Linked DNA regions of Paraburkholderia bryophila. The protein of the gene in region 1 interacts with the protein of each later gene in a pairwise test. Links are inferred from orthologs where the notes say so. Each region holds a gene or a part of one and is shown in the gene's direction. Other genes may lie near its edges.

What was found.
Region 2: the proteins of GGD40_RS04030 (region 1) and GGD40_RS15455 interact in binary tests that used the Escherichia coli proteins (3 or more experiments, as listed by UniProt). The link is inferred for Paraburkholderia bryophila from one-to-one orthologs.

The regions. Positions count from the first base shown.
Region 1 is NZ_JACCAS010000001.1:929,322-935,020, reverse strand. Bases 1,177-4,175 are described here. They hold GGD40_RS04030 (sulfate/molybdate ABC transporter ATP-binding protein), read left to right. Parts: upstream 1,177-2,146; coding sequence 2,147-3,205; downstream 3,206-4,175. Other genes in these bases: GGD40_RS04025 (CysB family HTH-type transcriptional regulator), read left to right, coding at 3,304-4,175; cysW (sulfate ABC transporter permease subunit CysW), read left to right, coding at 1,177-2,147. In the rest of the region: GGD40_RS04045 (sulfate ABC transporter substrate-binding protein), read left to right, coding at 1-40; sulfate ABC transporter permease subunit CysT, read left to right, coding at 208-1,104; more of cysW, read left to right, coding at 1,101-1,176; more of GGD40_RS04025, read left to right, coding at 4,176-4,230; GGD40_RS04020 (asparaginase), read left to right, coding at 4,307-5,350; GGD40_RS04015 (DUF3597 domain-containing protein), read right to left, coding at 5,500-5,699. UniProt on the Escherichia coli protein: Part of the ABC transporter complex CysAWTP involved in sulfate/thiosulfate import. Responsible for energy coupling to the transport system.
Region 2 is NZ_JACCAS010000001.1:3,447,091-3,451,254, forward strand. What follows is about bases 1-2,815. They hold GGD40_RS15455 (glutamate-5-semialdehyde dehydrogenase), read left to right. Parts: upstream 1-679; coding sequence 680-1,951; downstream 1,952-2,815. Other genes in these bases: holA (DNA polymerase III subunit delta), read left to right, coding at 1-544; GGD40_RS15460 (CopD family protein), read left to right, coding at 2,060-2,476; GGD40_RS15465 (nuclear transport factor 2 family protein), read right to left, coding at 2,508-2,815. Also shown: more of GGD40_RS15465, read right to left, coding at 2,816-2,948; GGD40_RS15470 (nuclear transport factor 2 family protein), read right to left, coding at 3,109-3,534. UniProt on the Escherichia coli protein: Catalyzes the NADPH-dependent reduction of L-glutamate 5-phosphate into L-glutamate 5-semialdehyde and phosphate. The product spontaneously undergoes cyclization to form 1-pyrroline-5-carboxylate.

The DNA.
Region 1 (5,699 bases):
CGACGGCGGCGTGTTCGATTCGATCTACGCGCCGCAGTAAGGCCGGCTTGGCCGGTCAACCCCGACGCAGCAACGCGACGATGTGGCCGGCCAACGGCAACGCATGACCCCCGAGCGCGCCCCATGGGCGCGCTTTTGGCCGCCCAAGGCCCGGCGGCCGGAATTCGGTCCTCGCAACACCGGCATCAACCTGAACGAGTAACCAGCATGACGACGTTGACCTTCCGAAAACCGAGCGCGTTGCCCGGTTTTGGCTTGACCCTTGGCATCACCGTGGCTTATCTGAGCCTCGTGGTGCTGATTCCGCTGGCGGCGACGTTTCTCAAGACCGCTACGCTGGACTGGCCTCAGTTCGTGCGGGCGGTGAGTTCGCCGCGCGTGCTCGCGTCGTATCGCCTGACGTTTTTCTCCGCGCTCGGCGGCGCGCTGATCAACGCGGTGTTCGGCTTTCTGGTCGCGTGGGTGCTGGTGCGTTACACGTTCCCGTTCAAACGCATCGTCGACGCCGTGGTCGATCTGCCGTTCGCGCTGCCGACCTCCGTGGCCGGCATTTCGCTCGCGGCAGTGTACGCGGGCAACGGCTGGATCGGCCAGTTTCTCGAACCGCTCGGCCTGAAGATCGCGTTCACGCCGGCCGGCGTGCTGGTCGCGCTGACCTTCATCGGTTTGCCGTTCGTGGTGCGCACGGTGCAGCCGGTGCTCGAAGAGTTCGAACGCGAGCAGGAAGAGGCCGCCGCGTGCCTCGGCGCGTCGCGCTGGCTGACGTTTCGCCGCGTCGTGCTGCCGGCCGTGTTCCCCGCGTTGCTGACCGGTTTCGCGCTGGCGTTCGCGCGGGCGCTCGGCGAATACGGCTCGGTGATTTTCATCGCCGGCAACGTGCCGATGAAATCGGAAATCACCTCGCTGCTGATCATCACCAAGCTCGAACAGTACGACTACGCGGGCGCTACCGCGATCGCGGTGGTGATGCTGGTCGTGTCGTTCCTGATGCTGCTGTTCATCAATACCTTGCAGTGGTATTTGCAACGCCGCACGGGTCGAGGTGGCGCGAGTCCGGCGCCGGCTGCGGTCAGCGTCGCGGCGATCGGCGGAGGCGCGCAATGAGCCGCCAGTCCGTGAATGACGTGAACGGCGCCGACCGTGCGACCGTCGCTGCCGTCGCCGTTGCACCGCGCGCGCCCTTGAACGTGTCGCGCCGCCCCGATCCGGTCACCGAAGCGCCCGTCGTGCGCTGGCTCCTGACCGCCGTCGCGCTGCTGTTTCTCACGCTGTTTCTGGTCGTGCCGCTGGTCGCCGTGTTCTATCAGGCGTTGAGCAAGGGCCTCGGGTTCTATCTGGAATCGCTCGCCGATCCGGACGCGCTGTCGGCGATCAAGCTGACCGTGATTACCGCCGCGATCGCCGTGCCGCTGAATCTCGTGTTCGGCCTCGCGGCTTCGTGGTGTATCGCCAAGTTCGAATTCCGCGGCAAGGCGCTGCTGACCACGCTGATCGATCTGCCGTTCTCGGTCTCGCCGGTGATCTCGGGCCTGATCTACGTGCTGATGTTCGGCGCGCAAGGCTGGTTCGGCCCGTGGCTGATCGACCACAACGTGCAGATCATCTTCGCGGTGCCGGGCATTGTGCTCGCGACGATCTTCGTCACGTTCCCGTTCGTTGCGCGTGAACTGATTCCGCTGATGCAGGCGCAAGGCAACGACGAGGAAGAAGCCGCTCACGTGCTCGGCGCGTCGGGCTGGCAGATCTTCCGCCGCGTCACGCTGCCGAACGTCAAATGGGGCCTGCTGTACGGCGTGATTCTGTGTAACGCGCGGGCCATGGGCGAGTTCGGCGCGGTCTCGGTGGTGTCGGGCCACATTCGCGGCCAGACCGACACGATGCCGTTGCACGTCGAAATTCTCTACAACGAATACAACTTCTCGGCGGCGTTCGCCGTGGCGTCGGTGCTGGCCTTGCTCGCACTCGTCACGCTGGGGCTGAAGCTGCTCGCCGAGCGCCATATGTCGGCGGAACTGTCGGCCGCGCGCGACGTGCCCGCGTATGCCGGTCCCGTCGCGCTGGCCGCTGCCTCATCGCCATCGCCATCGCCATCGTTCAAGGCAACGCCTGTCTCGCCGCAACACCCGCTCAAGCAAGGAGAGCTGTAATGGGTATCACTGTTCGTAACCTGCAGAAGCGCTTCGGCGATTTCGTCGCGCTCGATAACGTCTCGCTCGACTTTCCGCCGGGTGAACTGGTTGCGCTGCTCGGGCCGTCGGGTTGTGGCAAGACCACCTTGTTGCGCGTGATCGCCGGACTCGAATACGCGGACGGCGGCCAGGTCGAGCTGCAAGGCCAGGACGTCGCGACGGTCGGCGCGCGCGAACGTGAAGTGGGTTTCGTGTTCCAGCATTACGCGCTGTTCCGTCATATGACGGTGTTCGAGAACGTCGCGTTCGGCTTGCGCGTGAAGCCGCGCAAGGAGCGGCCTTCGGAAGCGGTGATTCGCGAGAAGGTGCATGAACTGTTGAAGCTCGTGCAACTCGACTGGCTCGCGCAACGTTATCCGTCGGAATTGTCGGGCGGTCAGCGGCAGCGGATTGCGCTGGCGCGCGCGCTCGCGGTCGAACCGAAAGTGCTGCTGCTCGACGAACCGTTCGGCGCGCTCGACGCGAAGGTGCGCAAGGAATTGCGTAGCTGGCTGCGGCGCTTGCATGACGATCTGCATATCTCGACGATCTTCGTCACGCACGATCAGGAAGAAGCGCTCGAAGTGGCCGACCGTATCGTCGTGCTCAATCGTGGGCACGTGGAGCAGGTGGGCAGTCCGCAAGATGTGTACGACCATCCGCAAACCTCGTTCGTGTACGAGTTTCTCGGCGCGGCCAACCGTCTGCACGGCAACGTCGACGCGAGCGGTTTCGTGGTGGACGGCGCCGCGTTGCCGGTATCGATCAAGGCCGATTTCAGCGGCCCGGCGTTTGCCTATGTACGGCCGCACGACCTGCAGTTGTATCCGCAAGCGTCCGGGCATCGCGAAGGGATCGTGGTCGACGTGCGGCGCGTGGTGACGCTCGGCGGCTCGGTGCGGGTCGAGCTCGCGGGCCGCGAGGGCACTCTGCTCGAAGCCGAGCTGGATCGCGAGTCGTGGCGCGATCTGCAACTGGCGGTCGGCGACGGCGTGACCGCCGTGCCGCGCGCGTTGCGGGTGTTTCCGGCGCACTAGTAGGGCGCCTGTCCGGAGAGCATGGCAGGCAAGGCATCAAACTCGGTGTTTCAATCAAACTCAAATAACTCAACTCTGGCTGAACCGGAGACATACAGATGAACTTCCAGCAATTGCGCTTCGTGCGCGAGGCCGTGCGTCAGAACATGAATCTGACCGAGGTGGCGAACGTGTTGTACACGTCGCAATCGGGCGTGTCGAAACAGATCAAGGATCTGGAAGACGAACTCGGCGTCGACATTTTCATTCGACGCGGCAAGCGCCTGACAGGTCTCACCGAACCGGGCAAGGCGGTGCATCAACTGATCGAGCGGATGCTGCTCGATGCGGAAAATCTGCGCCGTGTGGCCCGTCAGTACGCCGATCAGGACAGCGGCCACCTGGTCGTGGCGACCACCCACACGCAGGCGCGTTACGCGTTGCCGAAGGTGATCCGTCAATTCACCGAGGTGTTCCCGAAGGTGCATCTGGCGCTGCGCCAGGGCAGCCCGCAACAGATCGCGCAGATGATCATCAACGGCGAAGCGGATATCGGCATCTCGACCGAAGCGCTCGACCGCTTCCCCGATATCGTCACGTTCCCGTGCTATTCGTGGCATCACATCGTGGTCGTGCCGAAGGATCATCCGCTGGTGGGCCGGCAGAATCTGACGCTCGACGAGATCGCCGAATTCCCGATCATCACGTACGACCAGGATTTCACGGGCCGCTCGCATATCGACCAGGCGTTCGCGAAAGCGGGCGCGTTGACCGACGTCGTGCTGACCGCGATCGACGCCGACGTGATCAAGACTTACGTCGAACTCGGCATGGGGATCGGCGTGGTCGCGGCCATGGCCTACGATCCGAAGCGCGATACCGAACTGGTCGCGCTGGATACGCAGCATCTTTTCGAAGCGAGCACCACGCGGGTCGGTTTGCGCAAGGGCGCGTTCCTGCGCGCGTACGCGTACCGGCTGATCGAAATGTTCGCGCCGCAATTGAACGAAGCGGAAATCGCGGCGCAGTTGCGCGAAGCGGTTTAAGGCTCAGAACCGAAACGAACGGACATCCGTTTTTTCACGCATGGCGGCGCGCGGCGCATCGCTTACAATCGCCGCCATGAATACTCTGACTTCCTCTTCCGCCGCGCCTTCGGGCGAAGGCGCTACGCCGCCGCTGCCGTGCATTGCCGTGCTCGCGACCGGCGGCACGATCGCCGGCGCGGCCGCGGACGCCACCAACACCTCCGGTTACCAGGCCGGTGTGGTCGGCGTCGAGCAACTGCTTTCCGTGGTGCCGGCGTTGTCCACGGTGGCGCGTATCGCGCCCGAGCAGATTGCCAGCGTCGACAGCAAAGACATGACCATGCCGTTGTGGACCACGCTCGCACAGCGCATCAACACGCTGCTCGCGACCGACGGGATCGACGGTGTGGTGATCACGCACGGCACCGATACGCTCGAAGAAACCGCCTATCTGCTGCATCTGACCGTCAAGTCGGATAAGCCGGTGGTGCTGACTGCGGCCATGCGTCCGGCGTCGGCGTTGTCAGCCGATGGTCCGTTGAATCTGCTCAACGCGGTCACCGTCGCGGCGCATGCGGGCTCGCGCGGGCAGGGCGTGCTGGTGGCCTTCAACAACAAGATTCACAGCGCGCGCGACGTCGTCAAGACGAGCACCTACGCGGTGGACGCGTTCCAGTCGCCCGAGATCGGCGCGCTCGGTTGGGTGCAGGACGGCAGGGTCGAATTCCAGCGCGCCGTGGTGCGGCCGCATACGCTGGCAACCGAATTCGTGATTGGGCCGAAGTGGCCGCATGTCGAGATCGTCGCGAGCTATGCGGGCGTGTCGCGAATCGCGGTGGATGCGCTGGTGGCCGCCGGTGTGCGCGGTATCGTCGTGGCGGGCACGGGCAACGGTTCGATTCACATGTCGATGCAGCAGGCGCTTGCCGACGCGGCGTCGCAGGGCGTTGCGGTGGTGCGTTCTTCGCGCGTGGGATCGGGGCATGTAATGCGCAACGGCGCCGCGGCCGACGACGCGCTCGGTTTCGTCAGCGCGGGTGCGCTGAATCCGTACAAGGCGCGCGTGCTGCTGATGCTGGCGCTGGCCGCGGGCGGCACGGGGCCGGTGGCGCTGCAGAAGACGTTCGATACGTACTGATCGGTTGCGCGCTGAGCGAGTCAGCGGTTCATTGACTCCGCAACTCAGCGAGTCAGCGCAGTTGAAGCTTCAATGACAACGCGGCGCCCGGGTAAGACCCGGGCGCCGCGTTGTCATTTCTGCTTGCGGTTGATTCGAACAGCCAGCGCTTAGGCCGCCAGATCCGGCGGCAACTTGCCGCCATTCGCCGCCAGCGCTTGCATCACCTGTTTGTGCAGCCAGATGTTCATGCTTGCCGAGTCGTTCGTGTCGCCGGTGTACTTCAATTCCTGGGCGAGCTGCTTGCGATGATCGAGGCTGCTGTCGACGCCGAGCGCCTTCAGCGTGTCGACGATCGACGTGCGCCAGT
Region 2 (4,164 bases), 2.5 Mb from region 1 along the record:
GCTGCTGTATCCGGCGGGCTCGTTGAGTTTCGACCAGGTTCAGGACGCGGTGCTGAACGTCGCGCGTTACGACGTTTTCAAGCTGAACGAGGCGATGCTCGCGGGCGATGTCGGCCGTTTGTCGCGCATGCTCGACGGGCTGCGTGGCGAAGGCGAGGCAGCGGTGCTGGTGCTGTGGGCAGTCGTCGAAGAAGTGCGCACGCTGCTGCGGATCAAGCGCGGCGTCGAGGCGGGCAAACCGCTCGCGATGCTGGTGCGTGAGAACCGTGTGTGGGGGCCGCGCGAGCGGTTGATCGGGCCGGCATTGTCGCGCGTCACCGAAGGCGCGCTGGAGAAGGCGCTTGCTTTGGCGGCCAAGCTGGATCGGCAGGTGAAGGGTTTGTCTGGCGGTACGCGGGGGAATCATCGCAACGATCCGCCGCCTGATCCGTGGGACGGTCTGTTCGAGCTGGCGATGACCGTGGCGTCGCCGAAGACGGCGGCCGTGCCGCCGTCGCGGCCTCGGACCGGAGCCGCTGCTGTGCCCGCGCGCCGACCGGTTTGAGCGGCCTGAGCGCCTCTGATTCGCTCAAACCACCGCCTCAAGCAGATCACCTCCACCCGTCTTACAATCTTTCGATGTTTCGCTAATTCTGTCCGTCCGCTGCGCCTAAGCGTGCGCTGCACCAAGAGAATCTCCATGGATATCGACCAGTACATGACCGACCTCGGCCGCCGCGCCCGTCACGCATCGCGTGCGATGGCGCGGGCGTCGACGGCGGCGAAGAACGCCGCGCTCGCGGCTGTCGCTCACGCGATCGAACGCGATGCCGCGCTGCTGAAGGAAGCCAATGCGCGCGATCTGGCCAAGGCGCGCGAGAAGGGGCATGACGCGGCGTTCATCGATCGTCTTACGCTGTCGGACAAAGCGCTGAAGACGATGGTCGAAGGCCTGCGGCAAGTCGCCGGGCTGGCCGATCCGATCGGTGAGATCAGCAACATGAAGTATCGGCCGAGCGGGATTCAGGTCGGCCAGATGCGCGTGCCGCTGGGCGTGATCGGCATCATCTACGAATCGCGGCCGAACGTGACGATCGACGCCGCCGCGCTTTGCCTGAAATCGGGCAACGCGACGATTCTGCGTGGCGGTTCGGAAGCGCTCGAATGCAATACGGCGCTGGCTAAGCTGATCGGCGAAGGGCTGGAAGCGGCCGGGTTGCCGCAAGACGCGGTGCAAGTGGTGGCCACGGCGGACCGCGCGGCGGTCGGCAAGCTGATCACGATGACCGAATACGTCGACGTGATCGTGCCGCGTGGTGGCAAGAGTCTGATCGCGCGTTTGATCGAAGAAGGCCGCGTGCCGATGATCAAGCACCTCGACGGCATCTGCCACGTGTACGTGGACGATCGCGCGGATCTGACGAAAGCGCTGACCGTCTGCGATAACGCGAAGACGCACCGCTACGGCACCTGCAACACGATGGAAACGCTGCTGGTCGCGCGTGATATCGCGGCTGAGGTGCTGCCGGCGCTGGGCAAGCTGTATCGCGCGAAGGACGTCGAATTGCGCGTGGATGCGGCGGCGCGAGCTGTATTGTCCGACGCGGGCGTCGCGCCGCTCGTCGACGCCACCGAAGAAGACTGGCGCACCGAGTATCTCGCGCCGGTGCTGGCGATCAAGGTGGTCGACGGTCTGGATGCGGCGATCGAGCACATCAACGAATACGGCTCGCATCACACCGACGCGATTGTCACGGAAGACCACGACCGCGCGATGCGCTTCCTGCGCGAAGTGGATTCGGCGAGCGTGATGGTGAATGCGTCGACCCGTTTCGCCGATGGTTTCGAATTCGGCCTGGGCGCGGAAATCGGCATCTCGAACGACAAGCTGCATGCGCGCGGGCCGGTGGGTCTGGATGGGCTGACGTCGCTGAAGTACGTTGTGCTCGGGCACGGCGAAGGCCGTCAATAAGCGCTGCGCCGCCTCGGCGGGCGCATGACACAAGTGCGGCTGTGCAACGCGGTCGCGCTTGTTCCCCAATCAACGTAGTCAACAATCGCACAGCTACAGGTACCGCCGATGCTCTGGGTCAAAACGTTTCACATCGTCCTGATTGCTTCCTGGTTTGCCGGCCTGTTCTATTTGCCGCGCATCTTCGTCAATCTGGCGATGGAAACGGAGCCCGCCGCGACGGCGCGTCTGCTGACGATGGCGCGCAAGCTGTTCCGCTTCATGACGTTTATCGCGGTGCCGGCGCTGGCTTGCGGTATCTGGCTGTGGCTGGTGATCGGCATCGGCCGCGGCCAAGGCTGGATTCACGCGAAGGTCGGCGTGGTGGTGCTGTTGATCATCTATCACGCTTACTGCGGTGTGCTGTTGCGCACTTTTGAGCGTGGCGAGAATAAGCGCTCGGATAAGTGGTATCGGATGTTCAATGAATTGCCCGTTCTGGGCATGCTGGCAGCGGTGGCGCTGGTGGTGATCAAGCCGTTTTAAGCTTTTGATAGGAGCGCAACGCTCCACACTGTTAGACGTTATGCACCGACCCGAGAGTCGTATGTGACGACGCGACACGCCAGGTGTCGCCACGTCGCACATACAGGTCGGTGAACGCGTAATCGATCGTTTTCAAACCCGATGCCGGCGTGTAGTGATTGACGCCGGACACCATCGCGACATTTCCCAAAACACGTACTTTCAGATCGCCGAGCGACTGCGCGGCGCCGGGTGGCAGCGCGGGGGCGAACAGCAGGTCGGCTTTGCTGCGGCGCGCGCCGTTGGGCATGGTTTCGATGAACGAGTTGTCGAGGAGTTGGTCGAGTGTGGCGCGGTCGCCGCGAGCGGCGGCGTCGACCCACATCTGTTCGATTGAAACCAAGGTGGCTTCGGCTTGGACCTCGGTGTGAAGGCCGACGGCCAGCACGCAGGTGGATAGGCCAATGGTGGCCAGGAAGGATAGGCGTTTCATGTTCAGTTCCTGATTGAATGGATAACTTGGGCGGTCGCGCTAGCAAGAACCCTGTCAATACGAGGTCGTGATATTTCTTGCGCGCGGCTGGGGTTTGCCGCGCGTTTGAGATTGCTGCCGGGGTTGCTTTCTTGTTCTCGGCCTGGTTCTGCTGACACGACTACTTGCGCGTTATTTGCGCTGAAACTGCGCGCCAGTCGCGTTCTTTGCGGACGAAGACATCGGTGAACGAGTAGTCGCTTGGCTGGGCGTTCGGGCCAAGGGTGAAGTGGTTCGTGCCGGTGACTATGGCTGTGTCGCCGTTTACGCGGACCTCGAGGTTCGTCAGGGTCTGCGTCGAACCCGGCGGTGGAGGCGGCGCGAGAAGCACGTCGCTTTTACTACGGCGTGTGCCGCTCGGCGTGGTGTCGATGAAGGAGTCGTCGAGCAGGCTGTCCAGGGTGACGCGGTCCGTGTTCGAGGAGGCTGTGATCCACGTTTGTTCGATGGTCTTAAGGGCGTCTTCGTCACGGTCGGCTGCGTATGCGGGGATTATTGCTGCGAGTGCTAGTGAAACGACGGCGGCTAGTCGGAGAATGTGTTTCATTGCGATTCCTTTGAAATTGATTGAAGACGTGCTTATGCGGAGTTGCTTAATTGAATCCGGATCAGTCGGTGTAATTATTTAATTTGCTAAAAATATATAAATGTGTTTCCCAATAGTGTTGGGATGATATTTATTCGTAAGGCGGATGAGAATAATTTTAAAATCAATGATCTGATTTTGATCTGGGAAAATTCTTAATTATGAGGATTGAAATTAGGGGTTGTTCTGAAGCCTTGATATTGCGACGACTGCATATAAAATATTTTGTTCGGATAATTCATAAAGTGCTTGCCTCATGCCTGTTTTTGATAGTGAAATTTCTGCGCTTACAAGAAGCGTTTTCCCCATTTTTAAGGGAAAACGGTTATGAGTTGGATAAATTAAGGTCAATCTGATCTATTTTAAGAGTTCTCCTATTAAACCCTGATGCTCCTAAATCTATATTCGGACGGTCAGCCGAAGGGTTAGTGAGATAGTTCGGAAGTTCTCATTTTGTACGACCACTTTTTTCATTCCTTCGGTAACCACTGATATGCGTGCTGTGCCCATCTGGCCCTCGCAGAGCAGAAGCAGTTATCACACATTCAACAGGATGAAATCGTGAACAAGTCGTATAAAACCATTTGGAAT